3 regions of the Chryseobacterium gambrini genome follow, and region 3 is predicted to be linked to each of the others. Evidence: riboswitches for the same ligand, from Rfam matches in the RefSeq annotation. Region 3 holds a riboswitch; each other region holds the start of a gene.

Region 1 (10,533 bases), 1.9 Mb from region 3:
TGACGGCATTGATAATCGCAAGAAAAACTAAAATATTACTGTAATTCCGTTTTCTGTCTACAAAATTGAGGAAAACCGTTCCGAAAAAAAGCAATAAAGTGTAGACTGCAGGAAACATATGAAATGCTTCGCCAAATCTGCCTTCAAAAACCATGACGATAGCTCTCTGCGTTCCGCACCCAAAACAATCGATTCCAAAGAATTTCTTGATGGGACAAGGCAGCATAAAGTCTTCTATTTTCATTGTAATATATGGTTATGATTCTCAAATATATAAAAAAATTATTTAGAAATTTTTGCTCTTAAATACTGATGCGGAAAGAAGCATTCTTCATCCATTTCAAAAGAACCCTGAACTGCGATGTAAGGATTTCTTAAGCTTTCTCTTGCGATAAATATTAAATCTGCCTCTCCTTTCTGCAGAATTTCCTCTGCCTGATTGACTCTCGTAATTAATCCTACAGCTCCTGTTTTTGTTGCTGAATCATTTTTCACCTGTGACGCAAGCGGAACCTGATAGCATTCGTGAACCGGAATTTTTACTCCGTGAATATTTCCTCCACTGGAAACATCAACAAGATCTACCGAATGGTTTTTAAGGATTTTAGCAAGCTCGGCACTGTCTTCTATTTCCCAGCCGTTTTCTGCGTATTCTGTTCCGGAAATTCTTACAAATAAAGCGACATTTTCATTTAATTCTTCATTCACGGCGTCTACAATTTCAATTAAAAACCGTATTCTGTTCTCGAAACTTCCGCCATATTCATCGGTTCTAATGTTGGAAAGCGGTGATAAAAACTGATGGATAAGATAACCGTGTGCCGCGTGAATCTCTATGACATCGAAACCTGCATCTACAGATCTTCTTGCTGCCTGTCTGAAGTTTTCAACCTGTTCTTTAATTTCCTCAATGGTTAAAACATGTGGAATTCTTTCGGTCGGATGATACGGAATCGGACTTGGTGCGATGGTTTCCCAGCCTTCTTCAATAGGGATCTGTACATTGTTCCATGCAGATCCTTTTCTTCCGGCATGCGCAAGCTGAATTCCTATTTTGGTTTCTGAGTTCTGGTGTACAAATTTTACAATTTTCTGGAGTTTTTCTGCCTGTTCGTCGTTCCAGATTCCCATACAGTGATTGGTAATTCTTCCGCGGGGTTCTACTCCCGTTGCTTCAACGATGATTAATCCTGTTCCGCCCTGCGCTCTGCTTCCGTAATGCACAAAATGAAAGTCGTTGGCTAATCCGTTTTCGGAAGAATACATACACATTGGAGACATTACCCAACGGTTTTTCAACTCAACATTTCTGAATCTGATTGGAGTGTATAACATTTTTTGATCTGATTTTTAAAATTTTTAAAGAATGTGATGGTGTTGCCCACCTCATGAAAAAAAAGTAAATTTATCCCCCTTTTTTTAAACCCACAATATATGAAAAAAGAAACTCATATCAGTTACGAATATTTTAACAATAACGCTGAACTGAACGATATAGAAAAAAAATTATTTGCAAAAGCGAAAGAAGCGCGCGAGAATGCTTATGCTCCCTACTCTCATTTTCTGGTTGGCTGTTCTGTGCTTCTGGAAAACGGAGAGATCTACACCGGGAACAATCAGGAGAATGCGGCGTATCCTTCGGGGCTTTGCGCGGAAAGGACTGCTCTTTTCTGGATCGGGGCAAATTTTCCGTCTGAAAAAATAAAGAAAATCTTTATTGTAGGCGGACCGAAGGAGTTTTCTGAGAAAAATCCGCCGATTCCACCATGCGGATCGTGCAGACAGAGCATTATTGAATATGAAACGAAGCAGAATGAAAATATTGAGCTTTATTTTTCTAATCTGAATGATGAGGTGGTGAAGGTACATTCTATTAAGGATCTTCTGCCGTTTTATTTTGACGGTACTTTTTTATAGTTAAAATGTTTAAATAATAGTAAATAAGAATTCAGGTTGGATTTTCGCAAGGGCGCAAAGTTGTTTAAGATAGTATGCTTTAAGGCGCAAGGATTTTATCTGCGATAAAATTTCATCAGCATTATAAAAGAAAATTTTTAATTTTCTCCTTGTGTCTTAAAAGAATAGAAATTTTATCAAACCTTTCACCTTAGCGTTTTTATTTTTATTTTAAAAAGTTTAAACTCCTGGCTGGATTTTTATTTAAGGGAAAGTTTTTTAAGAAGGGACTTTCTTTCATCACATAAGTCACATGAGATTTTGAATGATGCGTATTTAAAATAGAAGAACCCATTAGTTTTTGAAAATCTTTGATTTTCTTCCTTAGTGATGCTTATTTTAAAGTAATTAAAAAACTTGCTTAAACTTTTTTCCACAAAAAATGCAAAAGATTTAAACACTTTAGTTTTTTAAGTTTAATCCTTGAAATGGAAAAAAAAGAGCACATAAGTTAAAAAAAATCAGAGATTTTTTCTCTTTGCAGACTTTTGAAATACTTAAATAAATCCAATAAAGTTTTTTGTCTTTTTTGCGGCTAAATTTAAAATGAATTTAAAGAAACTTAAAGTAAGTTTTTAATACATTTTAAATAATTCTGGCTGAAAATTATTATTTATTTTTCAATAGAATCTGAGTTTTATAAAACTGTTTATTTTCTGCGGTTTTATTTTCCTAGCCCAGATTGAGCGGCATGTCTGAGCTCTTTTTTGGATTCGGCGGCGGCTTTTGCCGCCGCCGAATCCAAAAAAAGCGAGTAGCGAAAGCTGGAAAAAGCTCCTGATCTTGTTTTTTTTTGCAACACAACAAATCATTGTTTTATTAAAAAGATACTTAACGGCTATTTTTTTTGTCAATAAATTAAAAAAGTTATCTTTGCAAAAATTTTGGTTTCCATTAATTTGGAATGAAAAGGGAATTGGGCGAAAATCCCAAACTGTCCCCGCAACTGTAAATCGCATATAAGATTTCTACGATAAACCACTGTGAAAACGGGAAGGTGTAGAAAGCGAAAGTCAGGAGACCTGCCAAAATGTAATCTTAAAAACATTGCTTTCGGAGGAAAAGTAAAATAGGAATGGCATTAAAAAGATCTTTAGTACTGCTTTTTGCATCATACGGTTGTTTTCTTTACGCGCAGGAGAAAGCTATTGACACCGTTTATGTTTTTGACAATCAGATGAATAAGGTGAAACTTTTTCATCCGGTTACTACAATTACTCCCAAAGACATCGAAAAAAATTCCGCCAATCTATCTGAAACGTTACGTTTTCAGTCGGCTGTTTATATTAAGGAAAATGGCCGCGGTGCGGTTTCTTCACCTTCTTTCAGGGGAACAACGGCGCAGCAGACTGCTTTTGTGTGGAATGGAATTAACATCAATTCTGTTCTTTTAGGACAGGGAGATGTTAATAATATCGCGATTTTCGGTTATGATGCGATAGAAGTGAAAGCTGGCGGCGGAAGTGTGGTTTACGGAAGCGGAGCAATAGGAGGAAGTATTCACCTTAACAATGAACTGAAATTTAATGAGGGTTTTCATGCAACTTTACATAGTGAAGTGGCTTCTTATGAGACGTTCCAGAATCATTTTAAAACTTCTTTCAGCAATTCAGATTTCAGTTTTAAGGCATCCGGAAATTATTTCATCAGTCAAAATAATTATGAGGTTCCTGAGAAGCAGTATATCAACCGAAACGGTAAATATTTTAACGGTACAGCGAATATAGGTTTTAGCTATAAAATTGCCCGAAATCAGAAAATCTCGTGGCAAAGTCAGTTGTACGACGCGGAACAGAATTATCCTATTTTCACGGAAAACGGCAATCGTACGAAATATGCAGCGCAGACTTTCCGAAGCCTTCTTACCCACGATGTGAATTCGAAATCGATTTCAAACAGCCTGAAAGCGGCTTACACGGAAGAAAATTTCCAGTATTTCGGAGTTTTTGAGGCTCCTAAAACCAGTGGCGGAACGGGAAAAATCCTGATTTTTAAAGATGATTTCAATTATTTCATCACGCCTAAACTGAATGTTAATCTTATCGGAGAGTTTCAGATCAATAAAGGGGAAGGCTATCAATTCAGAATTGAGGATGTAAAGAGAAATATTTATTCTGTTGCAGGATTGTTGAGATATTTCCCTACCCAAAAGCTGAGACTGGAAGCCGGAATCAAGAAGGATTTTATTGAAAATATAGAATCGCCTTTACTCTATTCTTTTTCTGGTAAATGGAAGGTTTCTGACTGGTACAGTTTAGGGGCAAGTTTTTCAAAGAATTTCAGATTTCCTTCTTTTAATGATCTTTACTGGAATCCGGGCGGAAACTTGGATCTGAAGGCTGAAACGTCTTTGCAGACTGAAATGAGCCACGAATTGACGTTTGGAAAATTCATGTTGAGTATCACGCCTTATTACATGAAAATAGAGGATATGATCCAATGGATTCCTACTTCTATGGGATATTGGTCACCAAGAAACGTAAGAAATGTTGAGTCTTATGGTCTTGAGTCTAAAATTGGGTTTCAGCACAAGTTTTCTAAAGAACATTCTTTAAAAATAAATACGGGATACAGCTATACGAGATCTGTAGATCTTGAGACGAAAAATCAGCTGATGTATGTTCCTCTTCATAAGGTTTTCGGGAATGCAGATTATCAGTACCGATTTATGAATCTGTATGTTCAGGGAATGTTTACGGGTAAGACTTTTACCACTTCTGATGAGAATAACGATTATCTTATAAAACCATATTTCGTCCTGAATGCAGGATTGTCTGCAACTGTTGCCAAAAAGTATACTTTAGGATTGAGGGTAAATAATATTACCGACGAGATTTATGAAACGATGGCTTATTATCCATTACCTAAAAGAAACTACAGTTTTTACATCAACTTAAATTTTTAAAATCAATTATTATATTATGAAATTCAACAGACTTTTTCAGCTTTTACTGGCTTTGATCCTTGTGATTAATGTTTCATGTAGTGATGATGAATATGTAATGCCGTCGCGAGGTGATTATGAAAACGGATATTTTATTGCGAATGAAGGAAACTTCGGAACACCTACAGCGAGTGTTTCTTTTATTTCTAAAGATCTTTCTGTATTGGAAAACGATATTTATAAGAAAAATAACAACGAAAATCTGGGTGATGTTTTACAGACGATCACATTCAGTGATGACAGAGCTTTTTTGCTTCTGAACAATTCTAATAAAGTACAGGTTGTTAACCGTTATAATTTCAAAAAAACCGGAGAAATTACAGCTCAGTTGGATAATCCTAGATATATGACGATCAGCAACGGAAATCTTTATGTTTCTAACGATAAGTATAACGGAGGAAAATATGTGAATGTTTACAAGCTTTCTGATCTTTCTTTTGTGAAGAAAATTCCTTTCGCTTCCACTTCTACAGCGGAAAGAGTGGTAGAAGCAGGAGGAACGGTATTTGTGCAGAATGCTACTTACAGCTACGGAAGTACGCTTACGAGAATCAATACTTCAACCAATGAGATCATCAACACGGTTGCTGTTCCTAACGGTGAGATCGAAAAAACCATCAGTTACAATAACAATGTGTATGTAATTGCTTCAGGAGCATCTAATTCTTACATTTATGAAATTTCTCCTGCAGGAACGATTACAAAAACTACAACTTTAATCGGTATCGCCAATGCAAGAAATCTTGAAATTGATGGTGGAAAATATTACTTCACCTCTGCCAACAAGATTTACACAATGGATATGAATGCAACAACAGCTCCTTCTGCCCCTCTTATCAATTTTGTAGACGGAGGGCAATATTTTACGCTGTACGGCTTTTCTGTAAAAGACGGAAAAATCTTTGCATCTGATGTAAAAGGTTTTACAGCTCCATCAGAAGTTACAGTATATAACACTTCAGGAACAGTTCTGAAAAAATTTGTAACAGGCATCGGATCTAATGCCGCTTATATGAATTAATCTTTTTAAGGTCTTTGCTATAGTAAGAATTGAATGTTTATCATTTCTTTTATACAATACAAAGAAATAAAATTATGATTAAAATACTCAGTTAATAAATTTCCTTAAAATAAGAAGCTGAAGAATACCCACAAACCACCAAACAGGAAACCTGAAATAGGTATAAAGCAATGTAAAATTATCAACAATTGGCTGATCTTTTGTCGCTTTTTCAATTTCAAAATCAACAGATAAAAGCGGAATAACAAATCCAAAAAATAAAAACGCAACCAGATATAAAATCCAGTTGCGTTTTTTAATTATTTTAAATTTCCAGACAACAATGTTAATAAGGAAAATTAATACTAAAATAATATAATCAAATGTCCCGAAAAGCATTTAGGCGAGTGTCAATCCCAGTTTTTCCGCTTCAGCAATCACGAAAGTTCTCGCTTCCTCGCTGTCATTTCCAATTTCGCCTTCCAGAATGGCTTCTTTTACTTTTTCCTTTAAAATTCCGATCTCGCGACCTGGTTTCAGGTTAAACATTGCCATAATTTCTTCTCCTGAAATCGGCGGCTGGAAATTCCTTACCTGATCTTTTTCTTCAACTTCTTTAATCTTAACAGCAACATATTCAAAATTTTTCTTGAATTTCTCCTGCTTTTTAGAATTTTTGGTCGTAATATCGGCTTTACAAAGGGTAAACAGATCTTCCATATTTTCTCCTGCATCAAACAATAATCTTCGCAAAGCAGAATCTGAAGCATCATCGGTAATCAGAGCAATCGGTCGAGACGAAAGTTTTACCATCTTCTGAACATATTTCATGTCCGGACCTAAAGGCAGTTTCAGTCTCTGGAATAATGTTTTTACCATTTTTGAGCCTAAAAACTCGTGCCCGTGGAATGTCCATCCTGTTCCTTCAACGAATTTTTTGGTCGGTGCTTTTCCGATGTCGTGAAGCAATGCAGACCAACGAAGCCACAGATTATCGGTGTTTTCAGAAATATTGTCTACCACTTCCAAAGTATGGTAAAAATTGTCTTTATGGGTTTGTCCTTCCACTTCTTCTACTCCTTTCAGATCAATCAGTTCAGGAATAATTAATTTCATCAGACCCGTCTGTTCCATTAATTTCAGACCAATAGATGGCTTTTTGGAAAGCATGATTTTATTAAATTCCACCATGATTCTTTCCATCGAAACAATTTTTATTCTTTCGGCTTCCTGCTTAATGGCTTCCAAAGAATTTTCTTCGATCTGAAACTGAAGCGTAGAAGCAAAACGGATGGCTCTCATCATCCTCAAAGGATCATCAGAATAGGTTTGTGCAGGTTCCAGAGGCGTTCTTAAAATTCCTTTTTCCAGATCATCTACTCCATTGAAGGGATCGATTAGTTCACCAAAATTATCCTGATTTAACGAAATTGCCATTGCATTCACCGTAAAATCCCTTCTTTTCTGGTCGTCTTCAATGGTTCCGCCTTCCACTTCCGGTTTCCGGCTGTTTTCGGTATAACTTTCTTTTCTTGCGCCTACGAATTCAAGCTCAAGATCTTTGTATTTGATCATCGCTGTACCGTAGGTTTTGAAAACCGAAACTTTCATTTTCGGATCAATTTCTTTTCCTACGTTTTGGGCAAGCTCGATACCGCTTTGTTCGGTCACAAAATCAATATCCGTTGATGCTTTTCTTTTCATCAAAAGATCGCGTACGTAGCCTCCGACGACATACACAGACTGGTTGTTTCGGGCTGCAACCTCCGAAATAATTTTGAAAAGTTTTAAATTTTTATTTTGAGTAAGATTAATTTTCATTTTCTAATACACTAATGCCGTTCATTAATTGTAATGAGCATACATTTTATTAATTTTTCCGTCTTCATTAAAAAACATCACTTCGACCGCATGTTTATCCATAATGGATTTGTAAAATAAGGCCACAGAATCTACTCCTTCCGTAGATTTTATAAGTTCGAAGTGAAAATCAGGATATTTTTCCAATGCTGTCTTCCAATATTCGCGAACAGCAGATTTTCCTTTTAAAGAACTTTCTTTTCCTCCTGTTGCTAATTTTATCATCGGCGTCACGATCTCTATTTCATCCGAATAATGAGATAAAATAATATCCAGATCATGCGAATTCCATGCTTTGATTCATTCTTCAGCAAACTTTTGATGATCCATCGCAATTGTTTTAAAATTGAAGTTCTGCAAAGATAAAACTAAAAAAAGAAATCCTGCCGATGCGGATGAATAAGACTTTAAAATATATGATAAACGCCGATTATTCTCTCAGAACTTTTATTCTGTTGTCACTCCAGACTTTTATTACCGACGAACCCGAATATTTTGAAACTTTTTCGCGGTCTTCTTCTACTGCATAGTCTACAAGATCAATCATTTCAGGAGAAATATCCGAGAATTTTAACGGACTTTTTTCACCGCTGAAATTTGCAGAAGTAGAAACCAAAGGTTTGTTGAGTTTTGTAATCAGTTTTTTGCAGAAGTCGTTTTTTACCAGACGGATTCCGATGCTTCCGTCTTCAGCTAATAATTCTTTTGGCAATCCTCTCGGGTTTTCATAAACAATTGTTACAGGCTTTTCGCTCAGATCAATAATTTCCCAAGCCATTTCCGGAACATCAACCAAATCCTGTAGTCTTTTTTCAGATTCCACCAAGATGATCATGGATTTGTTTTTTTCCCGTTTTTTGATGTCAAAAATTTTATTGACAGCTTCTATATTGGTAGCGTCACAGCCAATTCCCCAAATGGTGTCTGTTGGGTATAAGATTGTTCCGCCGGATTTTAAAATTTCTATTATTTTTTCCATTGTTTTCTGTCATTGCGAGGAGCGAAGCGACGAAGCAATCTCAAAAAGGATTGAGAATATCTTTAATATCTTCTGTCAAATCTCTCCACTCGTGATTAATTGAATTTATTAAATCAATTTTTTTCTGTCTCGAACCTGCTTTAATTTGTTTTTCTCTAAAAATAGCATCTCCTATTTCCTGAAATGATTCCCAATAGACAAGTTTGTCAATATTATATTTAGATGTAAAGCTTAGTTCAAAAATCTTTTCTTTATGCTGATAAATTCTTTTTGGTAAATTTGATGTTACCCCAGTGTAAAGAACCGTATTGTTTTTATTGGTCATAATATAAACAAAGCCTGGTTTCATTTGTGTTCATCTTTAAAATTATGAGATTGCTTCGTCGCTTCGCTCCTCGCAATGACATAAAATTAAAAAACTTTACAACTTTGGCAAATACCTTTCCTCAATAATATTCAGATGATGAATATTATGACCAACAATCAATTTCCCGATGGTTTCGGCAGAAATCTGGTTTCCGTTGGCGGATCCTACATTTTTTAAGGCTTCGGAATTTGAAGTTTCCAAAAGAATCTGAGACGATTTTCTGATCAGTTGATATTCTTCCAATAATGAACTTAGTGTTCTTTCATTCGCGAAAGACTGTTTAGCGTACAATTCCTCATCAAAACCCGGTAATTCATTTTGGTCGCCTCTCGCAAAAGCCAATATTCTGTACTGAAAGATTCTTTCGGTATCGGATAAATGCAGAAGGAGTTCTTTCAGCGTCCATTTTCCTTCGGCGTAGGCAAAAAGAGATTGTTCTTCTGAAAGCTTTGAGTAAATTTCAGCCGTTTTTTCTCCGTATCTTTTCAGTTCTTCCAGCCAGTTTTCTGAGGGAATTAAATCTAAATATCTTTGAACGTATTTTTGAAAATCAGTCATATATAATGAATAATAAGTAATTGGTAATGAGTAATATTTTAGTAACAATTAAGATTTCGTAAACTGTTACACTGGTAAATTGTTACATTATGAAATCTTCCATTCGTAAAAATTCACTTCATCGTAGATTTCGAATCCGCATCTTGGGTAAAGCTTGTTTCCGATATCATTGGATTTTCCGGTTTCCAGAAGAATTCCGGCGGCATCGGTTGATTTTGCAAGTTCTTTGGATGCTTCAATCATTTGTTTTGAAAACCCTTTTCCACGATAATTTTCATTCACGTACAAATCATTCAAAAGCCAGTATCTTTTCATTCTTGTGGAGGAAAATAGCGGATACAACTGAACAAAACCGACTAATTTCCCTTCATTTTCGGCAACAAAAATTTCGGAATCGTTATTTTCAATTCTTTCTGTTAAAAATTTTTCCGCAGCAGGAATATCGGAATCTTTATGATAAAAGATCCTGTACTGATCGAACAGCTCAGCTAAATGCTGTACATCTGCAAGTTGGGCTTTTCTTGTCATAATGGGAGTTTAAAACTTTGTCAAAGCACAAAAAAACTTCATAAAGCTTTGACAAAGTAGATTATAAGTGATGGTCGTAGCTGAGAACGCGCTTCATTTTCCAGTCTTTTCCATCCAGAATCCAGAGAATGGTAAATTTTGCACGGCTTCCCTTGTTCCATTTTCCGTTGTAAAATTCAGCAAAATCATGTTCTCCTTCCTGAATAAAAGCATACAGAACATTATTGTTGTACAAAGGATATACTTTCATGGAATTTGGAATCAATTCGCGTTTCACTTTGTTGGGTCCGCCACAAATATTGTTTTTAATGGAAGCTTTGAAGGCTTCTTTTCCGGAAGTA
Region 2 (10,533 bases), 1.1 Mb from region 3:
GAAAGAAAAAAAGAACTGATTTCCAGTCGTGTAGATTCTGCAGGTTTGCTTTTAAAAACTCTGCAAAAAAATAATATCAGATTAAAATCCTTCATTTCTGCTTCCGGAATCAATTATTACGGAACCAAAACAACGGAAAAAATTTTTACTGAAAATGATGGCCCGGGAAATGATTTTTTAAGTGAAGTGGTAGTTCTGTGGGAAAAAGCTGCGGATGATTTTAAGGAACAAAATGTTGCTGAAAGAGTCTTGAAAATCCGTACTGCAGTGGTGCTTTCGAAAAAAGACGGTGCTTTAAAAAAAATGCTTCCGCCTGTAAAAATGGGCATTGGCTCGCCTATCGGAACGGGAAAACAATATATGCCGTGGATTCATATTAATGATATTTGTTCGATTTACGAATTTGCTTTAAAAAATGCTGAACTGGATGGAGCATTCAATGCGAATTCGCCGCAACATACAACGAATGAAAATCTGACAAAAAAAATGGCGGAAGTTCTTCACAAGCCTTTATTTATGCCCAATGTTCCCGCTTTTGTTTTAAAACTGATGTTCGGAGAACTTTCTGAGGCTTTGCTGGAAGGTTCGAGAGCTTCATCGGAAAAAATTCAGAAAGCAGGTTTTCAGTTTGAATTTCCGGATCTGAAAGATGCTTTAAAAAATTTATTACAATAAGTCTGTTTAAACTTTTATTTAACCGCAAAAGTCACAAAAGATGAACTAAACTTTTATTTAAAGTTGATCATTACAAATCAAAAAGGGCACAATAGTTTTTAAAAATCTTTGATTTTTATTCTTTTGAGCACTTTGGTTATTATAGAAATCGCTTTAACATTGTATTTTGTACATTTTGTGGTTAATTCTTAAATAGTTTAAACAAGTTTAATAGAAAATATCAGAAGTAAAAAAATTATGAAAACTATATTCTCACTAAGTCTTTCTTTGCTGCTGTCCATGAATGTTTTGGGGCAGAAAACTGAAAAGGCAGGACCGAAAGACAAAGCGGTAACCGAACATTTTAAAAACGATTACAAGAAAAAAAATTACAGAAAATTTGCCGGAAACATTGTTTTGCAGGACAATACAGCAAAATTCGATGATAAAACGATTTTCTTTGATCAATCTGATAAAATTACTGAAATGATGCTTAAAGAAGGATTGGTTTATCCTCAGCTTTTGACAGAATTTCAGGTGGATAAATTTGAAAACGAAGACAGCGACAGAACGCAGAAAAGATTTGCCAAACTTCAAAAAAACTGGAAAGATTCTTTCGAAGTCAATAATATTAAACTGAGTGGTGGTTCTGAACTGAGTTTTTTAAGTACCGATGAAAAAGTTAAGCGTTTTAAAGTGGTCTGCAAAGATCCGAAGTTTCCGAATCTGATGATCTATTATTTTGAATTAACGGATAAAAATGCTACAAAAGATACACCCATTCAGGATTTTATTAAAAATTCTAAACTGACGCATATTTTCCAGAGAACGGAGTAAAAAGGATGACTAATAACCATAATATCAATGCAAAAGCATTCTTCAGAAAATATTTTTTGATAATTATTTTTATTATCATTCTTTTGTTGCAGGATTTTTTTCTCAAACCCTTTGTAAAAGATCTGTATTTAAACGACGATATAAAAAATTTCAAAGAGTTTTCATGGAAATACACGGTTTTTATTTTTACTATTCTTGCCGGAATCATTATTTTCGTTTCAAGGAAAAGCATTACGCTTTCGGCTGTGCCTTTAATTTTATTGGGTTTAATGATATTCGGAAGCGGATTTTATTTCGGATTCCATTCTTTGGTGGATAATGCTTTGCTTTTAATCAATTCAAAAACGAAGAATACGGAAATCAATAAAACTTACGAAGTAATTCATGATAAAGAAAAGAAAGTTTTTTGGCTGAATAATGAAAATTATATTCATGATAAAGAGGATCTTCAAAAAATTAACCACTATAGAGTTTCAAAAGGTTTAAAATCTATTTTTGATCTTCAGAATAATGACACGGTAAAAGTAACGTTTAATAAAGGATGGTTTGATGTAAATTATCTCGAAAAATAATTACGCTCTGAAAATGTATAATGCGACCAGAAGAAATAGAAATATAGGAACCGAAAATCAAGGTTTCAGTCAAAATAATAAATTGAAAATTTCAACACCTAACGGAACATTAAAGTCTTTTTACGAAAGAATTGGTAAGCATGAAAAAGAATCTAAAATAATAAATGGACACGAATTTTTATTTATCATTGAAGAGCTTCGCGAAAACTGTTATCACTCCTGTTCTGTTTCTGATCTTGAAAAGATAATCGAAAATATTCCTAAAGAAGATTACGGAGATTTAAAGTTTATTGTTTTACGCCAACCGAAAAGAAAGGAGGAAATAATATCGCCGGTTTGGGGAAGACTTGTTTACAGCTTTGAGTACGAAAACGAATATTTTCCGGCGATAATTTTAGACTCAATAGATTTAAACAAAAAGTTAATATGGTCTAAAAAACAAAGCATCGAAGATCAGAAAGAATTTGAAAGATTAAAAGGAGACGGACATATTTTTACACAAAATAAGAGAAGTTTTATTTCTCAGTTAAATTTAGAGCCTTCAAGAAATACCCAATTGTACAGAACTCTACTGCATGAATTCGGGCATTATGTTCATTACTTAGAAGTTGTGAAAAGACCTTTTGAAAGTGATGAAGATTATGAGGCAAAAGAAATTCGCGATGATTACTACTCAGCTTTATCTAAAGTTGAAAAAGAAACTTTTGCGCACCAGTATGCTGATCGACTGAAGAAAAAATTAACTGAAGAAAAAATAATTCCTTTTAATAGTCTTTAATAATTGCAATTCAAACATGAAAATAAAAAATATAGATCACCTCGTTTTAACAGTTGCAGACATTGAAAAAACGGTAGATTTTTACACCTCTATTCTTGGTTTTGAAGTGGTGACGTTTGGAGAAAACAGAAAAGCACTGACTTTTGGAAATCAGAAAATCAATCTTCATCAAAAAGGAAAAGAATTTGAACCGAAAGCTGAATATCCCACTTGTGGTTCTGCGGATCTTTGTTTTATTTCCGAAACCGATATTCATGAAGTTTTACAGGAACTAAAGGAAAAGAATATTGAGATCATCGAAGGAATTGTTGAAAGAACCGGAGCTTTGGGAAAAATACAATCGGTTTATTTCAGAGATCCGGATTTAAATTTGATTGAGATAAGCAACTACAGCTCATTGTAAAATACATTCTCGAAAAAATCCAAATAACTGTTCATTCAGAATAATTTTCTGAATTACTTAAAAAATAAACATATAATTCCTACATTTGTTTAGAAAACAGTTCTTTTACATACTTCATCAAACGGAAAAGGTTTTACGTAAAGTAGATTAATAGGGAATCGTGTGAAAATCACGAGCTGTCGCGCAACTGTAAGTAATACTCTAAAGGTTTTTATCCACGTATATCCACTGTGCAAACGGGAAGGATGATAAAAGCTGTTACAAGTCAGGAGACCTGCCTGTTCCGAATTGACAATGCTCTCGCGGTTTGGAGTTTTTTTGGTCAGACAGATGATACTTTTTTGAACGTAGCAATCTAAATTTTAATTTGATTTTAATTGCAAAGTTTTTAATATTAATTTATTACTTTAAGAATGAAAAAATATTCGCCAACCATCAATACAGCAGTTGTTTTTTGCATCTGCTTCAGAAGATACGGTTAAAAAATTTTTCATCTTATTGCTGAGAAAAAAGCTTTGTGCAAAACGATAAAATTTCAGAGCATTCTCTTATGTAAAGGGAAAATTGCGTCCTTACTGTATCTTTACCTCTCCATTCTATTTCCTTATACAAAAGCATTGCGAAGCATCAGAAGAACTTTTATACACATTAATTATTGTTTAATTTAAAAGTTTTAAAGAAAATGCAAACGCACATTCTTGGCTATCCGCGTATTGGTAGCAACCGAGAACTCAAAAAAGCCTGCGAGCAGTATTGGTCGGGCAAAATCACTTTAGACGAATTGCTGGACGTCGGGAAAAATATCCGACAAAACAATTGGAAGCTTCAGCAGGAAGCAGGAATTGATCTTATTCCGTGTAATGATTTCTCTTTTTACGATCAGATTTTGGATATGACGTTAACTTTAGGCGCTATTCCTGAACGTTATGAAGAGATTGCTCTTAAAAAATCTGAAACGGATCTCTATTTTGCCATGGCAAGAGGCTTTCAGAAAGAAGGCCTGGACATTACTGCAATGGAAATGACAAAATGGTTTGATACCAATTATCATTTCATTGTTCCGGAATTCCATAAAAATCAGGAATTTAAGCTGTTCTCCCGTAAAATCATCAACGAATTTTTGGATGCTAAACAAGTGGGAATAAATGCAAAACTTATGATCATAGGTTTGTTAACCTATATTCTGCTTGGGAAAGAAAAGGAGGAAGGTTTCAATAAGCTGGAGCTGACTCAGAAAATTCTTCCTGTTTATATTCAGATTCTTAAAGAGCTTGAAACTCACGGAGCAGAATACATCCAGTTTGATGAACCATTTTTAGCATTAGATCTGGATGAAAAATCAAAAGAAACTTACAGTCTGATTTATACCGAAATAAGAAAACAGTTTCCTCATCTGAAAATCATTGTAGCTACTTATTTTGAAGGTTTAAGAGATAATCTTTCTCTGGCTGTTTCTCTTCCTGTAAATGTGCTGCATCTCGATCTGGTTCGTTGTCCGGAACAGTTGGAGGAAGTTTTAAAAGTAATTCCGGAAACATTGCATCTTTCATTAGGCGTAATTGACGGAAGAAATATATGGAAAAATGATTTCGAAAAATCTCTACGCCTCATTAGACAGGCAACAGATAAAATAGGTTCGGAAAGAATTTTAATTGCTCCTTCCTGCTCATTGCTTCACAGCCCTTCTGATCTTGATCTGGAGAACAACGAAAGTGTTTTATCCTCCGAAATTAAACAATGGATGGCTTTTGCTAAACAGAAAGTCTCTGAAACGGTTACCCTGAAAAAATTAGCCGCAGAAAATCCGGATTATTCCACACTCCTGCTTTTAGCTGAAAATAAAAAAGCCATTGGAAAGCCGCAAAACATCACCTCTAATTCATAACAGCGAAGTGAAGGATCGTGTAGATGTAACTACCGAGGAAGATGCTAAAAGAAACAAACCTTTCAGCATCCGAAAAATTTCTCAAAAGGATATTCTCAACCTTCCTTTATTCCCCACAACTACAATTGGCTCATTTCCACAGACGAAAGAAGTTAGAAACTGGAGGGCAAAATTTAAAAAGGGTGAACTGAATGCCAAACAATACGATGATGTGTACAGACCGAATCCGATGACGGTTTACTGGTCTGAATATGCGCAATCTTTAACGAAAAAATGGGTGAAAGGAATGTTAACGGGACCAGTAACTATTCTTCAATGGTCTTTTGTGCGTGATGATCAGCCGCGATCTTTAACGAGTAAACAAATTGCACTAGCTATTCGCGACGAAGTGAATGATTTGGAAAAAGCAGGAATCAGAATTATCCAGATTGATGAACCTGCAATTCGTGAAGGTCTTCCGTTGAGAAAATCTGACTGGCAGCATTATCTTCAATGGGCAGTGAAAGCTTTCAGAATTTCAGCGAGCGGTGTGGAAGATGCGACGCAGATTCATACACATATGTGCTATTCGGAATTTAATGATATCATTCAGAATATTGCCGATATGGACGCGGATGTTATTACGATTGAATGTTCCAGAAGCCAGATGGAGCTGCTGAATGCTTTTGCTGATTTCAAATATCCGAACGAAATAGGACCGGGAGTTTATGATATTCATTCGCCGAGAGTTCCATCGAAAGAGGAAATGGTAGTATTGCTGAAAAAAGCACAAGCAGTTATTCCAGCACAGCAACTTTGGGTAAATCCCGACTGTGGCTTGAAAACCCGCCATTGGGATGAAACGGAAAAAGCGTTGATTGCAATGGTAGAGGCTTCTAAAGAGGCAAGTAAATTATTTGCTGTACAAACTCATTAGATATTGATATTTTCAGGAGCTTCAGGGCTCCTGTTTTTTATAAAGAATATAACATTTAGAAGAATATTATTTATTTTAGTATTGTAAATTTTTACTATGACAAATGAACACGAACAAAAACTTAATAAGTTATTTAAATTACTAGATGGAAAAACGACTTTTTATGTTCGGGATTATTATAAAGAATTAGCTATCAACCCTGAAAATATTGATGATATAAAGGTCATTGAAAATACAATTAATTTAGGTTTAAGATATGACTATTTTATTCGCAAAGGAGAAGGTTATTACGATATAACAAAATTTGGGTTAGAAGCTATAAAATCTGGAGATCACTCTATCTATCAAAGAAAAATTTTATGGGAATCTAAAAAATGGAATTTAATTACTATAATCATTTCTATCATAGCTTTAATTATAAGTGCAATTCAGCTTTTTAAAGATTCAAATTCATCCGAAATCGAAAACTTAAAAAAAGAACTATCTGAGAACAACAAGCAATTAAAAATTCTGAAAACTCTTATAAAAACAGAGCAATTAAATGTTAAGAATTCTGAAAAGAGAATACAAACTTTAGAAAATAAATAGTAAATGACCACCAAAGAATTCGTAAAAAACTTCTACCAAGAAAAACAAAATATTCTTAATTCATATTTTGATAATCAAGCAGAATATAGAACTCTTGTTTCATTAAAAGTTGAAGAATTAAATTTAAATGAAACTCAAACTGAAAAATTGAAGGATATAATTTCTGATCTTTTGACAAATACTTTTTACACCATCTTACTAGGTTTAGATGGTTCCGCAAGTATTGGAGATTCACAGCAAAGTTTTAAAATATTTGATGAAAATGATAATTTAATTTCTGAAAATGGAGATTTAGAAGGATTAGCCTATGAATATTTTCATGAAAATAAATAATTTTGAAAAGTTTTAATTAATGAAAATGAAAAAAATTATTCTGTTAGTTATTTTAGCAATAAATCAAAATATTTATAGCCAAAATAAACTTTTAAAATCTGATAAATTAACAACTACAGATTCTGTTAAAATAATTGGAATGTATCCTAAGTGGGATAAAAATAAAACTTATGAAAAGTATAATTTTTTAATTACAGATAAAAAAGTAGTTGATTCCCTAATCGAATCTGTTGAATATGGTGACAATACTAAAAATGAATGGGAGCAAAATACTTTTAGTATTATTTTAACTAAAGTAAATAAGGAGGTTAGGAGAGTTTCCATTAGTCCTGCTCTTCATCATGCACATACAAATGGTGAAAGCTATAAGTTTGATGTTTCTATTTTAGAAAAACTAGCAAAAAAATATCCTTTGACTTATAAATGGTATGAAAAGGAATTTAAAGATGAGCAACAATTCAATCAATTTAATTCAGAAATTTTAAAGCAAGAAAAAACTTTGTATGTAAGTAAACCAACGTTTATTTATGAGGGATCTTTTGAATTACAATTTCCTAAAAATGAAAAATTTCTGTACCCAAAAGCAATTGATGACTATTTAAGACCGCAAATTGAAAAAATTGTGAATGGCAAAAAATTTAGCATTTCCTACATAGCAAATGAATTTAATTTAAAAAATAGGGACCAATATACAATGACAATTAATGGTCCTTATACTCTATTCAAAGATTTAAAAGACAAGAACAGCAAAAAAGGAGAATGGATTCCTGCAAAATTCATTGCCGTTATTTATGAAAAAGAACAATAATTTAATTCTGAACAACTTACAAAAGTTCCAATAAAATTCCTTAATTTTGCACCCCGAAATAAGGATCATCCATTATGAAAAAATTAGGCGAATACAGAAAGCTTCTGGAAGTTGATAAAAATGTAACACTGAAGGAATTAAAAACCATCTACAGGAATACGATGAAAGATACTCATCCAGATAAATTCATCAATGATGAAGCAGGAAAGCAGGAAGCGGAAGAAAAAAGCAAATCTGTAATTGAAGCCTATCATTTTCTGGTAAGCATCAATCCGGAAACGCAGGAAAAATACAAAGAAGAATATACTGAAACCATTACGAAATCTAATATTCAGGATTTTTATCTGGAAAAATCGGTTCTTAAAGTGCAGCACCTGAACGGAAATATGTACGAATATCTTGGAGTTCCGAAAAATACCTACATCAAAATGGTGAATTCCGATTCTCCGAGCCGTTTTGCAAGAAGACATATTTACGGAAGTTTTGTGTACAGAAAAGCTTATGAAGCAATGGCGGAATAATCCCCTATTTACAAATAAATAAGAGCTTTCAATTAATTTTGGAAGCTTTTTTTATTTGATTAAATTTTTTTGATTGTCCGTAATTTGTCAGAATAAAAACCTCTGCGATCTCAGTTAAGTTTTAACGCCTCTGCGAACCTTAAAAACAGTTTGTTTATAAAAAGTCTTTGCGTGCTTAGCGTTAAAATCAAGCATTATGATTGATAACAGATAATCAATTAAATTTTAATTTTAACGCAAAAGGGTCGCAAGTCTTTTTTAAATTATTGAACATACTTTTCGATCGTAAAGGCTTTTATTCAGCAAATGAGCAATCATATTTCTTTTCTTTTTTAAGATTGCGTCGTCGCTTCAGAACTACGTTTGCAGGTCTTCAGTCTGTTCGCAATGACATAAAAAAACCGCATCATTACTGATACGGTTTTCGGTTAATTAAGGTGTTATATTAATCTAAATGTTTTGGAGTAAAGCCATCTTCACTTAGTTCTCTGTGCTCATAATCGGCTTTCATTTCAGCTTCATAATCTACTTTTTTATGTTTGCCCATTCTTCTCAGAATTGAATCAAATAAAGAGTAAACTACTGGTACAATAATTAAGGTAAGGAATAGAGACGATGTTAAACCACCGATAACTACCCATGCCAAACCTTTGTTCATTTCCGCTCCTGCTCCTGTTGCCAATGCGATCGGCAACATCCCGAAGATCATCGCAATCGTTGTCATCAGGATCGGACGAAGACGTGCATGATTCGCCTGTACCAGAGCGTCGTGTGTATTGGCTCCGGCTTCTTTTCTGGCATTGGTAAAGTCGACGATCAAAATTGCGTTCTTCGCAACCAGACCAATCAACATGATCATCCCCAACATCGTAAAGATATTCAGTGAATTCGCTGTTAAGGCAAGAATTACCATTACCCCGATCATCGCCAGAGGAATTGAGAATAATACCACGAAAGGATACACAAAACTGTCGTATAATGAAACCATTACCAGATAAACCAATACAATAGCCGCCAATAAAGCGATTCCCAACGTACCGAAACCTTCCTGCTGGTTTTCCATATCTCCACTCCAGATGTAATCTACTCCTACAGGTTTGCTCTTGCTGTCCATGAACTGTTTTGCCCATTCGTTGGCAACGTCTCCTACTGGTCTACCCACTGCTTTAGCTCTTACTTTTACAGAAGGCGATTTGTCTCTACGCTCAAGCAAACTTGGTCCAGATCCCATTTTAACCTCAGCAAACTGACTAAGACGTACCTGTTGTCCCTGAGGATTTGTAAACATTAAGTTTTTAACATCATCAATAGACTGTCTGTTGGCATCTCCGAAACGGATATTGATGTCATATTCATATTCTCCTGCTCTGAATTTCCCGTCTGTATTTCCGTTGAATGCAGTCTGCATCGTCTGTCCTACACTTGAAAGATTCAAGCCTAAAGAAGCCATTTTATCTCTGTCGATATTCACCTGAACTTCAGGATTTCCTGAGTCTGTAGATAATTCTGCATCTACTGCTCCCGGAACTTTTTTCAGCAATTCTAATATTCTCGTTGCTTCTTTTACGGCTGTTGCGTTATCCGGAGCGGTTACCACCATTTCAATCGGTGCATTTTCAGCACCCATGATTCCGATTGGGGCAGTTTTAAATTCTACTCCAGTAAATTTCTCTTCTAAAGCTCTTTTTATTTTCGCAGCTTTAATGTTCGTACTTTCAGAACGTTCAGATTTATCCGTTAAATTTACCTGAACTTCTGACTGATAGGTTGTCGCCTGAGCTCCCCCAAAACCGGTTGACTGCTGTCCTACTGTTGTAATTAAATCTACAACATCTTTGTCATTTCTTAAAAATCGCTCAACATCTAAAGTCAGCTGATTGGTTTTTTCAACGGTTGCATCTTTCGGTAATTCCATCTGAACAAGGAACTGTCCTCTGTCGATCGGCGGGAAGAATTCTCCTCCGATGAATCCGAATGCCACCAACATGAAAGAAGAAATCAGAACGATAAATGTAATCACTACCGTAGAAATTCTTCTCAACGTAGTTTTTAAACACCATTCAAGAATTCCTGTGATCCAATGAGTGAATTTCTCGATTAAACCTTCAAACCAAAGGATGAATTTTTCGAACCAGTTTTTCCCTGTTAAATGCTCAAGCTTACCAAATCTTGAAGACAACCATGGAATAATGGTGAATGAAGCCAATAATGAAAGCAATGTCGCAATAACCACCGTGA
Region 3 (10,533 bases):
GACAAGCGGGAAGTTCATTTACTTTTGAGGTGGCGGAAAAGAATAAAATCCCGAGATTCATTATTCATTCTGCCAAGAAAAAGGTGGAACATGATATTGTAAATCTGGATAAAACGATTGTAAAACTTCAGCAGGAAAAATATGAAGTGGAAAAACTAAAGACCGATCTTGCCGAAAGAAAAGAATCTGTAGAAGATAAGCGCGATAACCTTCAGAAACTGAATGAACAGCTTCAGCAGAAGCTATTCAATTTCCAGAAATTATATGAAGAAGAGCACCGTAAACTGCAGTTTGGGAACAAGATTGAGGCTTTTATCGACAGCTACGTAAAAGGGAAATCCAGAAAAGATGTGGTAAAAGATTTTGTAAAAATTCTTGAGCAGGAAAAATTCAGAAAACTGGGAGCAGATAAAGATGAGTCTAAACGTCTGCAAGTTGTGAAAAGGAAGATTACCCAACAGCTTAAAAAGGAAGAAGTAATTGAAAAAATTACGGAAACCAATGAGAAACTGGAGGAAAAACGCAAAACCGACCGCGCTCTTTGGATGAAAGTCGGGCAACGCGTCCGTATTTCCGGCAGCACGAGTGTGGGAACGATTGAAAAAATTTCGCGTAATAAAGTAATTGTGAATTACGGAACTTTTAAAACAATGATTGACGCAGACGAACTGGAAAGAATTTAAATGATAACGGTAAAAACTCATATCAGTTTTAAGGATTTTCTGATGTTTCATCTCAAAAGTTCTTTAATAAGGCTTATTGCTTTTCCTTTGCTGATTCTGCTTTTCTTTATTGTAAAACTGTTTGCGGATGGCAATTCTGAACAGGAAATTTTGCTTTCGGCTTCAATGTGGCTTGGAATTATGTTTCTGTTTATCGTGATCCGGTCTTTTTTACGGCTGAAATTTGCTTTCAGTTCCAATAAAAAGATTCAGGAACATATTACATATATTTTTACGGAAGAGAAAATCCGTACAGAAGGAGAAACTTTTGATGCAGAATTTGCATGGAATACGGTTTATAAAGTGAAGGAAAATAAAGAATGGTTTCTAATCTACCAAAGCGCACAGACGATGAATATGGTTCCGAAAAAGTATTTTACGAAGGATGAGATTACCGGATTGCGAAGAATGATTACAGAAAATAATGTAAAAGCAAAACTCAGAAAAGAGTAATGTACTTACAAAATATCTCATGAGAGCGTCTGTTCAGGACGCTCTTTTATTTTAAATTTTATATTTTTACCCCAAACAATAATTTATGAAGACCTTAAAAATGCTGTCCGACTTTCTGCCGATACCGAGCTATACTGTAATTATCCTTTGTTTTTTATTTCCCTTTTTCCTTGTGAAATGCGGTAACGTTACTTTGATGTCTGTAAAGGGAACTGATCTGATAACGGGAGTTTCTAAGCAAAAAATGGACGAAAGAATGAGAGAAAGCATTAAAAAAAGTTCTCCTTATGCATCTTCCGTAAGCAATCAGGAAGATCATTCAACGTCATCCGATGATTCTCAGGAAGAAAGTGACAAAGGTGATATTTCGCCAAATCCGTTTGTTATTCTTTCTTTTCTAATGGCGATTGCGGGAATTGCTGTGCAACTGATGAAAACCATACGAAACAAGTATCTTTATCATCTTGGGGTTTCTTTAACCGGACTTCTTGGGTTTTTAGGATTTTATCTGAGTTTTAAAGCTAAAATGGAAGATATGGAACATACCACAGGAATGGGAATGGATGGAAAAATAAATATTGCGTACAGTTTCGGAGATGCTTTTTATATTGCTGCCGTTTTATTTTCAGTTGTTTTTGTTTTCTTTGGAATCTATTCTTATCTGTTTTTTTCAAAAAAAGATCTGGAGAAAATTTAACGATATTTGGTTATCAGTTTCTAAAAAATTTCAGATTTTTATTCTTCTGAGAGCTTAAGATATTTTAGTAGAAACTTTATAATCAATTGATTTAACTTTGGTTGAATTCAAAATTAGTTTAAACAGATATAATATATGGTTAAAAATATAAGAATTCTCTGGATTTTCTATGTAAAATTATTGATTCCTGCTGTTCTATTTTCTTTGTTGATGAATACCCTACTTGGTTTTACGGCTGACAATTTCGGATTGTGTTTTTTGGTATTTTTTCCGGCTTTTCATTATCTTATTTATGAATTAAGATTTAAAAATGAATATTTTTTCTTTGCCAATTTCGGGTTTTCAAAAGTTTTTCTTTGGATCTTCACTTTTTCAGCAGGGGTAATTGTTAATGTGATTACAAAATTGATATGAGCAAATTGCATGTTGACAGTGTTACAAAATCTTTTAACGAAAAGAAAATTCTGAGAGATATCTACATGGGTTGTGAAGCAGGAAAGATTATCGGATTGCTTGGAAGAAACGGTACGGGAAAATCTACTCTTTTAAAAATTATTTTCGGAACAGAGAAAGGCGATTCTCAGTTTGTAAGAGTGGATGATAAAATTTTACAAAACCAAATGGACAGGAAAGGAAGGATTGCTTATTTACCTCAGCATTCTTTTCTTCCGAGGGGTGTAAAAATTAAAAAACTGATCTCACTTTTCTGTAATAAAGAAAATGCAGATCAGCTCACTGGATCAGATTTGTTAAAACCTTTTTTAAATGAAACTTCTGGAAGTCTTTCCGGCGGTGAGAAGAAAATTGTTGAGGTTCTTTTAATTTTATATTCCGATTCAAAGTTTATTCTTCTGGATGAACCTTTTAACGCTTTATCTCCAAAAATGATTGTTGAAATTCAGAGAATAATTAAAGAACAATCACAACAGAAAGGAATTATCCTCTCAGATCATCGCTATAAGGAAGTGTTGGAAGTTTCAGATGAAATTTATCTTCTTTCTGATTCTTATTTAAGGCAGATTAAAGATTTAAAAGAATTGCAACGGCACGGTTATCTTCCGGTTTCCTATTCAGATTAATTCAGAAGAATATTTTTTTCCATTTCCCTACCGTATTTCTGCTCATTTTAAACTTAATAGCCAGTTCAGTATTGTTTAAATTATTTTTTTTCTGGTAATCCAGAATTTTCAGAATGGTAGATTTATCATATGATTTCAAATTCTGATCTGTCTTATTGGGTTTTAAAATATTATTGATCTCTAAGACTTCTAAGAAATCCAATTCTCTTTTCTGAAGGATTGGTGTACACTGATCCAGTTTTTCAGGATATTTCAATGCAACTAAATCACTATAAATCTGCTTGTAGTCCGGAACTGTTTTCTTTATTTTTTTCTCTTTGATATCCATTTGTAAAGTGTTGTGCTAGGAATTTTGTATTTTTCATAGATTTCATGTCTTGATAGTTTTTTTTCTTCCATCAATTCGAGGATAAAATCAATGATTTCCTGTGTGTAGATATTTTTTCTGAAACTGGATTTTAAGGTCTTCTTTTTATTAAGTGCTGATTTTAAATTGGAAGAAGGGGGTGCATAAAATATTAAATGCTGTGTGTAAAGTCTAAAGAAATCATAATTAAGAAGTTTACTCCACTTTAGTAAAAGTGCACTGTCTATGTGTGAAGAATCATACATTCTTAGTATATCTTTTTCTCCGAGATTAAAATAATTACAGATGTGGGAAATTTCCATCCCACATTCTGTAACCTTAATTTCAATAAACTTACCAATATGGATGTCCTTGAAATTCATTTTTCATCAATGTGTATTATATTTACTATTGTCCTGTAATCTGTTCGATTTTAATAAAAACTTTTTGTTTGGTAACCTGTGTTGCAGTAGCCGAAGGATCCATCCCTGCCATTACAGTCGCTATGTAAGCTACTTTGGAGGTTGTGGAAGTATCAATCCAGGAATAGTATCGATATTCCGGTCCGCTGTTGCTGGCATTATAGATTCCCGGATTACCCCATGCTCCTGCATTAGAGGTAGATAATGATCTCCAGGTATTTCCGTCTCCTCCACCAGGAATCTGTGAAGGAACCACTAAATTTCCTCCGGCATCTGTAATCTGTCCACCATAAAATGTAGAGTAATTCCACATAATGGTTTTTGCTGTACTGGAGTTATTTCGCAACTGTACATTGTTTTCTGCTCCGCTTGCTGTAGATGTTAAGTTGTTTGTTGCCGTTGCCGTGGCATTCTGAACAGAGTGTCTCATAAAAACTCTTACTGTATAAAGACCATCCGGCGTTTTTGCTTCTACTACAAACCCTTTTACTCCTGTATCCGGATCTGTAATAAACTTCATGTAATCCATCACAGCTACTGTTTTAATGTCAGCATTCACCTGAGTTCCTACGGTAACTGAGCTACAGCCTGTAAGTCCCGAATTAGCGGTAATAAAAGGAGTCAGATCAAATGTAATCCCAACAGGTGACGTTTGCGAAGCAATAGGAGTTCCCTGTACCGCAAATACCAAAGAACCTGATCCTGCTTCCAGTTTTCCGCCTGCAATTGTTGCTGTAATTCCGGGATTTCCAACGGAGTATAATGTAATTCCGCTGTACTGACCTCCATTTGATCCGGAATATGGTATTTTCATAATAGTTCCGGAAGTAATCGCTGTAGGAGTATTGCCGTCAATCAACTGGGATGGATCCAACGCCGCCGCGTTACAGTTTAACACAGCAACTGCGCTAACCGGAGAAGTGTCTTCTATCAGTCGCCACTCGCTTCCATTCCAAAAAACATATCCTGAATAACTGAATCCTGAATTTGTTCCTAAATTATAGAGAAGTAAGCCTTTTGCAGGATTAGGAATGGTTGTAATGTCTGTTCTTGATGTCAAAGCCAATCTTGGAACAAGAAGACCTTTTTTGTTTCCCGAGGTCAGCTGATCAACATTCATGTCGAGTATAGCGGAACCGTCAGGATTTACCGTACCAATACCTACACTTCCATTACTCTTAACAACAAAGTCGTCGGAAGACTGTACATCTGTTGGTGCGTTGTTCGGATCATTCGTTGTGGCAGAAGTAGATTTGCCGTCTACGTGAAATACACCTTGCGGTTTCGTGGTATTAATACCAACCTGAGCAAAAGATTTAAATCCCAAAACTGTAAAGGAAATGAGAAGAAATAATTTTTTTTTGTTCGTCATAATATATGTTTTTTAAGGGGGTTCATCAGATATTTATATTAACAATTATAAAGCTTAAATTTTTATTGTAATTTTGCTAACTGAAAAACACATTGCAAATATAAAGTCACTTTATCGAGTCTAAAACAAAAGATAAATGATAAATGGCTTTTCATTGCAACTAATATAAACTACTGATAATCAAAATAATTAATAAGTGATTTTCTGAATTTTATTATATTAGATTGGTATGGGGAAAAAAAATATTGAGAGCGAAGTGCTTAATCTGAAAAGAGAGCTCGCCAACAGATACGTCTATATACTGGGTGTAACTTTTATTACATTCATCCTGGTTTTCTCATTTTATATGAAAGATCCGGTAATGGTTTATTATCTCATCGGAGGTTTTTTTTCATTACTGCTTCCTTTTTATATAGTAGGCAATAACTATGATGTTCTTAAAGTCGTAAAAATTTTCATTATTGTAATGCCGCTCTACAATCTGTTTATCATATTCAGATTTTGGAATATTTCTGTCTGCAGTCTGATATGGATTGTTACATTGCCATTCTGGGCTTATACTTTTTTTTCTAAAAGAGAAGTTGTTTTCTTTACCGTATACGCCATTTTTCTTATAAGCTTTTGCTGTATATTTGCCGGAAACGATTATTTCGGATATCCTTTTAATGATCTTGAAAAAGGACGTCTTACAGATGCTTTCATCCTTACCGTCAATCTGATACAGATATTTTTAGGAACTTATTACAAAAGCCAGATTCAAAATTTAAAGAATAAAGATATATTTATTGAGAAGAAGATTTCCAAACCCGTTCCGGTTGCAGATAAAGATTTACAACTTGCGGAAAATATTTTTGAGAAAATAGACAATGAGGTGATTGGCAATAAACTCTTCAGAAATGCAGATTTAACGATTTCTGAGCTCAGCAGTACGATTAAAGTGAATAACAATTATATTTCCAAAGCCATAAAAATCAACGGATTCGATAATTTTAATCATTACATCAATACGCATCGAGTGATATATGTAAAAGATAAATTACAGAGTGATGAATTGAAAACGATGACTTTAATGCATATCTATTCTGAAGCCGGATTTAAAAATCAGTCAACGTTTAATAAAGTATTCAAGAAAATAGAAGGGGTAACTCCGAGTGAATATATACAGAAAACCAATACAAAGGTTTCATGACAGTTTTTTTAATTTAAATTAGTTTAGATACATTCATCAGTTTACTTTTATACTTTTGAAAAGTTTAAACAAATTTTAATTTATATATTTGAACTGTCAAAAAATTTCATGATGATGTCTCTACGTAAAGCATTTTATCTTTCAGTTTTCGGTGTTTTTTCTTTTGTGTTGGCGAAAGGTCAGAATAAAGTTCCTTTCGGTGTTGTAAAAGCTGAAGAAGGTTATGCAATGGTGCGCGTTCATAAAGACGACTACAGAAAAATCGTCGATAAAATCCGTATGAAAACAGGAGATGTTTTTATTTACGAAAAACCTGCACCGGGAGAAACGGAATGGATCTGGATAAAATATCCTGAAAAAGAGGACACGGAAAAACCTTTCGTGAGATACGACAGCATTACTAAAGAAGGTATGGTTAATAAAAACCGTGTGGTTTTTGTAGATAAATTAGCACCATTTACGCCTTCAAAATCCAAGAACGGAAAATCTCTGATCTTTACAGACGATACCAATCCTAAAATTCCGGGAAATCAGAGAACAAAAGTCATCATTGATGTTTATCCTTCCTATGCGCACATCAAGAAACAGGAAAAAGATGCCAATGGAAATATTATTAAAGTTGACAAAGTAAAAGCCTGGGGTATAGGAAAGGAATTACCTGAAGGTTTAACCGAAATAAAATCTGTACGCGTTCAGCAGCCGGGAAGAGGTTCTGTTTTTGTAAGAGACGCCATTAAAAATATGTTTCAGCCTACAATGGATTTCAATAATGTTGGGGTAACCGCCATCGACAATGATCATATTTTTCTATATATGATTAACGGTTCCGGTGAAAACCGCTATACAACGATCTGGACTATCAAACAGGGAAAAGCCGAAAGCCAGATCATCTATAAAACTCCCGAATAATTCATTAATAATCATTATTTTTGTACCCGAAAAGCATCCGTCTTTAACTCTTTTGTAAAGTCTGTTACTTTTCAGGAAACTGGTTTTGCTTAACTGCAGATTAAAAGGGAATCGTGTGAAAATCACGAGCTGTCGCGCAACTGTAAGTAACTGAAGTCTTTATTAAAATCCACTGTGCTGGTCATGGGAAGGAAATAAAGATGTTACAAGTCAGGAGACCTGCCTTTTTCTTCATAACAAAAAACTTTCGCGATTTGAAGTTTGTTGATCTAATGGACACTCAGAGATTTCTGTCTCTGCTTTTTCTGTTGTTCTTCTATTTTTCATCTCGCTTTAATTAATAATGATATATGACTACAGAAGAAAGAATTGAAGCATCTGAAACCCGAATTTTCAAAGCGGTTTTCCCGAACACAACCAATCATTACGATACCCTTTTCGGAGGTACAGCGATGCAACTGATGGATGAAGTGGCATTTATTGCTGCCACCAGATTTGCAAGAAAACGCGTGGTAACCGTAAGCAGCGATAAGATTGATTTTAAAAGATCGATTCCTGCCGGAACCATTGTTGAACTGATTGGAAAAGTGGTTCACGTCGGAAAAACGAGTATGAAAGTAAATGTGGAAATTTTCACGGAACAGATGTATTCGTATGAAAGGGAAAGAGCGATCGTAGGCGATTTTACTTTTGTAGCGATTGATGAGTTTAAGAAACCTATCCAAATCTTATAAAAAGGTTCCGGCGACCTTCTGTCGCCGGAATCCAATATTTTCAATGTTCTTTAAGGCGGTTTCGGCGGGCAAAGCCCGCCGAAACCTTTCTATTTCAATACCTTTTCAGTTTCCAAATTTTTCAGCAGCAACAATTGAAAAGCCTCTCCCAATTCATCTGAAGCTCTTACAATGGCATTTTCCAGCATATTTCTTATTTGCTTTTCCGTGACTCCGGCTTCCGTCCAGCTTTTTCCTGAAGTATGGGAATTTAAAATAAAAGGCATAATGCGGTCGATCGCGCAGGCGAAAATTGCATCAGGAGTCTGCTCTTCCTCAAATTCCTGCCAAAGATTAAAAAATTCGGAGCGCAGCGGTTCGTCTAAAATTCCGAAGATTTTCTGAGCTGAAACTTTCTCTCTTTCAAATTTCCCAACCATTGCCGCTTCATCAAATATGAAAGTATCTCCTGCTTCAATCTCCACCAAATCATGAATAGACAACATTCTGATTACCCTCAACAAATCGATATCTGCTCTGTTTTTCGCATACGGAAAAAGGATCTGCGCCAGAATAATAATCTGCCATGAATGTTCCGCCGTATTTTCCCTTCGTGAATCGTCTGCATTGTAATTTCTTCTTTGTACATTTTTCAGGGCATCAACAGCCAGAATAAAATCGATTTCCTTTTGTATTTTCATTGTATATATTATTTAGACGTCATTATTCCTCAATCATTTAGAATATTTTTTATCCTTTTTACTTAAAAAATCCACCTGACTTTGTTAAAGTTTCTACACAAAAGAAAAAAATATTGGTTTAAAAAATATCAGACTTTCATGCTTATGAGAACGCTGATTATTTTGATAATGAATTTATGATAAATCTTTCGTTTCTTTTATGGTTAAAATTAAAAAAAGCATAAAATTAAAATGATAAAACAGGTAATACAAAAATATGACTTTTAGCTTTAAACATATTTTAATTCAGAGATTAGTATTACATTTATTATAAATATTCAACATGACCCCAAATTACAATTATCCTACAGAAATTAAAGGAAAAAGAAAACTGTATTCACTTTTATACGGAATAAACAATCCTTTAGAAGTGATCAGCGGAAATCATAACATTGCAGGAGACACTTTTCATCTTAAAGCCAGCATAACGAACATCGATTTTATCTTTTCTCAGGATAAGGAATTTATTGAATATATTCTAAAGCAAAACCATAAAAACTATTATAAATCTGATATACAATCGGTTATCTTAGGAAAATATATCGGGAAAGGACTGCTTACCAATAACGGGAAAGACTGGCTGAAACAGAGACGACTCATCCAGCCGGGATTCAGTAAGATCAAAATCTCCAACTTGGTTGGCATTATGAAGACTGAAATTGATAAAGCATTTCAGGCTTTTCCACAGGAACCGGAGACTGATTTGTACGACTTCTTTCACACTCTGGCTTTCAACATTGTTGCTAAAACACTTTTCAGCTCGGATATTGATGAAGAAAGCGTAAAAGAATTAGGAAAAATCATTACCGAAGTTCAGGAAGTCTTTGCGAAAGAAGTAAGAATTCCTTTGTATAGCCAGATGATAAAAAGTCTTGGGATAATTGATAAAGTGATGAGAAAAAGCAATGAGGGAAAAAATATCATTAAAAATGTTCTGGATAAAAGAAGGAGCTCAGGCGAAGAAAAAAATGATTTGCTGGATATGCTTATTCAGGCACGTTATGAAGATACACAGCTTCCGATGTCTGATGAACAGCTAATTGATGAAATGCTCATTCTTTTCGTTGCAGGACACGAAACCACCGCCAATGCTTTAAGTTTTATCTTTTTCGAGATCAGCCGGAATCCTGAAGCTGAACAAAAGCTAAAAGCTGAAATTGTTGCAGAAGGTGAAAATGCTTTTGGTACAGAAAGCTTAATGAAAAAATCCTTTACCTCAAATATTATCAAAGAAGCAATGAGACTGCATTCTCCGGCTTGGGCAATCGACCGACAGGCTCTGGAAGACGACAGCTTTAAAAATTACTCTTGGAAAAAAGGAACTTTAATAATCCTCTATATTACAGGGCTGCACAGAAACCCGAAGTACTGGAATGATCCCGATTCTTTTATTCCTGAACGTTTTGATGATGAAAATGCCAAAAACTTCGCCTACTACCCTTTTGGAGCAGGACCGAGACTCTGCATAGGAGAACACTTTGCCATGATGGAAATGGCTCTTATCGTCCGTAGATTCTACAAAAACTACAGCTTCGTATCATATCAGAAAGAATTAAAGAAAAAAGCTTTGGTTACTTTAAGAACATTGAGCCTAAAAGGTAAAATTGTTAAAAATATGATCTGATTTTCATAAAATTCTCATTATATAAAATTTCTCATTAAAAATAATTAAACTGACTATCAATTAGTTAAACTATTTATTTATATTTTTTCACTACTTTGTATTGCATAATACCATTTTAATTACATATCTTTGTAATGTAAAATCGAAACAGGTACAACTAGCTAGGTTCCGGGTTTCGAAAATTATGTAACTAATTAACAAAACTTATTAAAGATGAATACTGAAAATACCAAAGCGCAAATGCGAAAAGGGATTCTGGAATTCTGT

What was found. A riboswitch is a leader RNA that binds a small molecule or an ion and turns the genes downstream of it on or off. The one in region 3 is predicted to bind cobalamin.
Region 1: another riboswitch for cobalamin. It lies ahead of PFY09_RS07000 (TonB-dependent receptor plug domain-containing protein); the one in region 3 lies ahead of PFY09_RS19560 (acyl-CoA thioesterase).
Region 2: another riboswitch for cobalamin. It lies ahead of PFY09_RS03550 (5-methyltetrahydropteroyltriglutamate--homocysteine S-methyltransferase); the one in region 3 lies ahead of PFY09_RS19560 (acyl-CoA thioesterase).

The regions. Positions count from the first base shown of each region.
Region 1 is NZ_CP115857.1:1,573,496-1,584,028, forward strand. Features, by position in the region: gene PFY09_RS06985 (DUF2752 domain-containing protein) at 1-244, opposite strand, end outside; gene PFY09_RS06990 (NADH:flavin oxidoreductase/NADH oxidase) at 283-1,335, opposite strand; gene cdd (cytidine deaminase) at 1,435-1,917, shown strand; cobalamin riboswitch at 2,825-3,000, shown strand; gene PFY09_RS07000 (TonB-dependent receptor plug domain-containing protein) at 3,032-4,861, shown strand; gene PFY09_RS07005 (DUF5074 domain-containing protein) at 4,878-5,921, shown strand; gene PFY09_RS07010 (CCA tRNA nucleotidyltransferase) at 6,300-7,721, opposite strand; gene PFY09_RS07015 (nuclear transport factor 2 family protein) at 7,746-8,060, opposite strand; gene PFY09_RS07020 (L-threonylcarbamoyladenylate synthase) at 8,191-8,739, opposite strand; gene PFY09_RS07025 (GIY-YIG nuclease family protein) at 8,780-9,088, opposite strand; gene PFY09_RS07030 (DinB family protein) at 9,161-9,664, opposite strand; gene PFY09_RS07035 (GNAT family N-acetyltransferase) at 9,752-10,192, opposite strand; gene PFY09_RS07040 (nuclear transport factor 2 family protein) at 10,254-10,533, opposite strand, start outside.
Region 2 is NZ_CP115857.1:790,591-801,123, forward strand. Features, by position in the region: gene PFY09_RS03525 (TIGR01777 family oxidoreductase) at 1-675, shown strand, start outside; gene PFY09_RS03530 (hypothetical protein) at 913-1,491, shown strand; gene PFY09_RS03535 (hypothetical protein) at 1,497-2,063, shown strand; gene PFY09_RS03540 (hypothetical protein) at 2,146-2,841, shown strand; gene PFY09_RS03545 (VOC family protein) at 2,858-3,244, shown strand; cobalamin riboswitch at 3,356-3,540, shown strand; partial or broken gene PFY09_RS03550 (5-methyltetrahydropteroyltriglutamate--homocysteine S-methyltransferase) at 3,927-6,045, shown strand; gene PFY09_RS03555 (hypothetical protein) at 6,142-6,633, shown strand; gene PFY09_RS03560 (hypothetical protein) at 6,637-6,966, shown strand; gene PFY09_RS03565 (hypothetical protein) at 6,992-7,774, shown strand; gene PFY09_RS03570 (KTSC domain-containing protein) at 7,849-8,295, shown strand; gene PFY09_RS03575 (efflux RND transporter permease subunit) at 8,741-10,533, opposite strand, start outside.
Region 3 is NZ_CP115857.1:4,225,557-4,236,089, reverse strand. Features, by position in the region: gene PFY09_RS19605 (endonuclease MutS2) at 1-683, shown strand, start outside; gene PFY09_RS19600 (YcxB family protein) at 684-1,175, shown strand; gene PFY09_RS19595 (hypothetical protein) at 1,261-1,872, shown strand; gene PFY09_RS19590 (ATP-binding cassette domain-containing protein) at 2,283-2,951, shown strand; gene PFY09_RS19585 (helix-turn-helix domain-containing protein) at 2,953-3,279, opposite strand; gene PFY09_RS19580 (transposase) at 3,255-3,680, opposite strand; gene PFY09_RS19575 (hypothetical protein) at 3,706-5,091, opposite strand; gene PFY09_RS19570 (helix-turn-helix domain-containing protein) at 5,321-6,280, shown strand; gene PFY09_RS19565 (hypothetical protein) at 6,395-7,189, shown strand; cobalamin riboswitch at 7,253-7,430, shown strand; gene PFY09_RS19560 (acyl-CoA thioesterase) at 7,540-7,923, shown strand; gene PFY09_RS19555 (HD domain-containing protein) at 8,013-8,603, opposite strand; gene PFY09_RS19550 (cytochrome P450) at 8,926-10,266, shown strand; gene PFY09_RS19545 (PadR family transcriptional regulator) at 10,480-10,533, shown strand, end outside.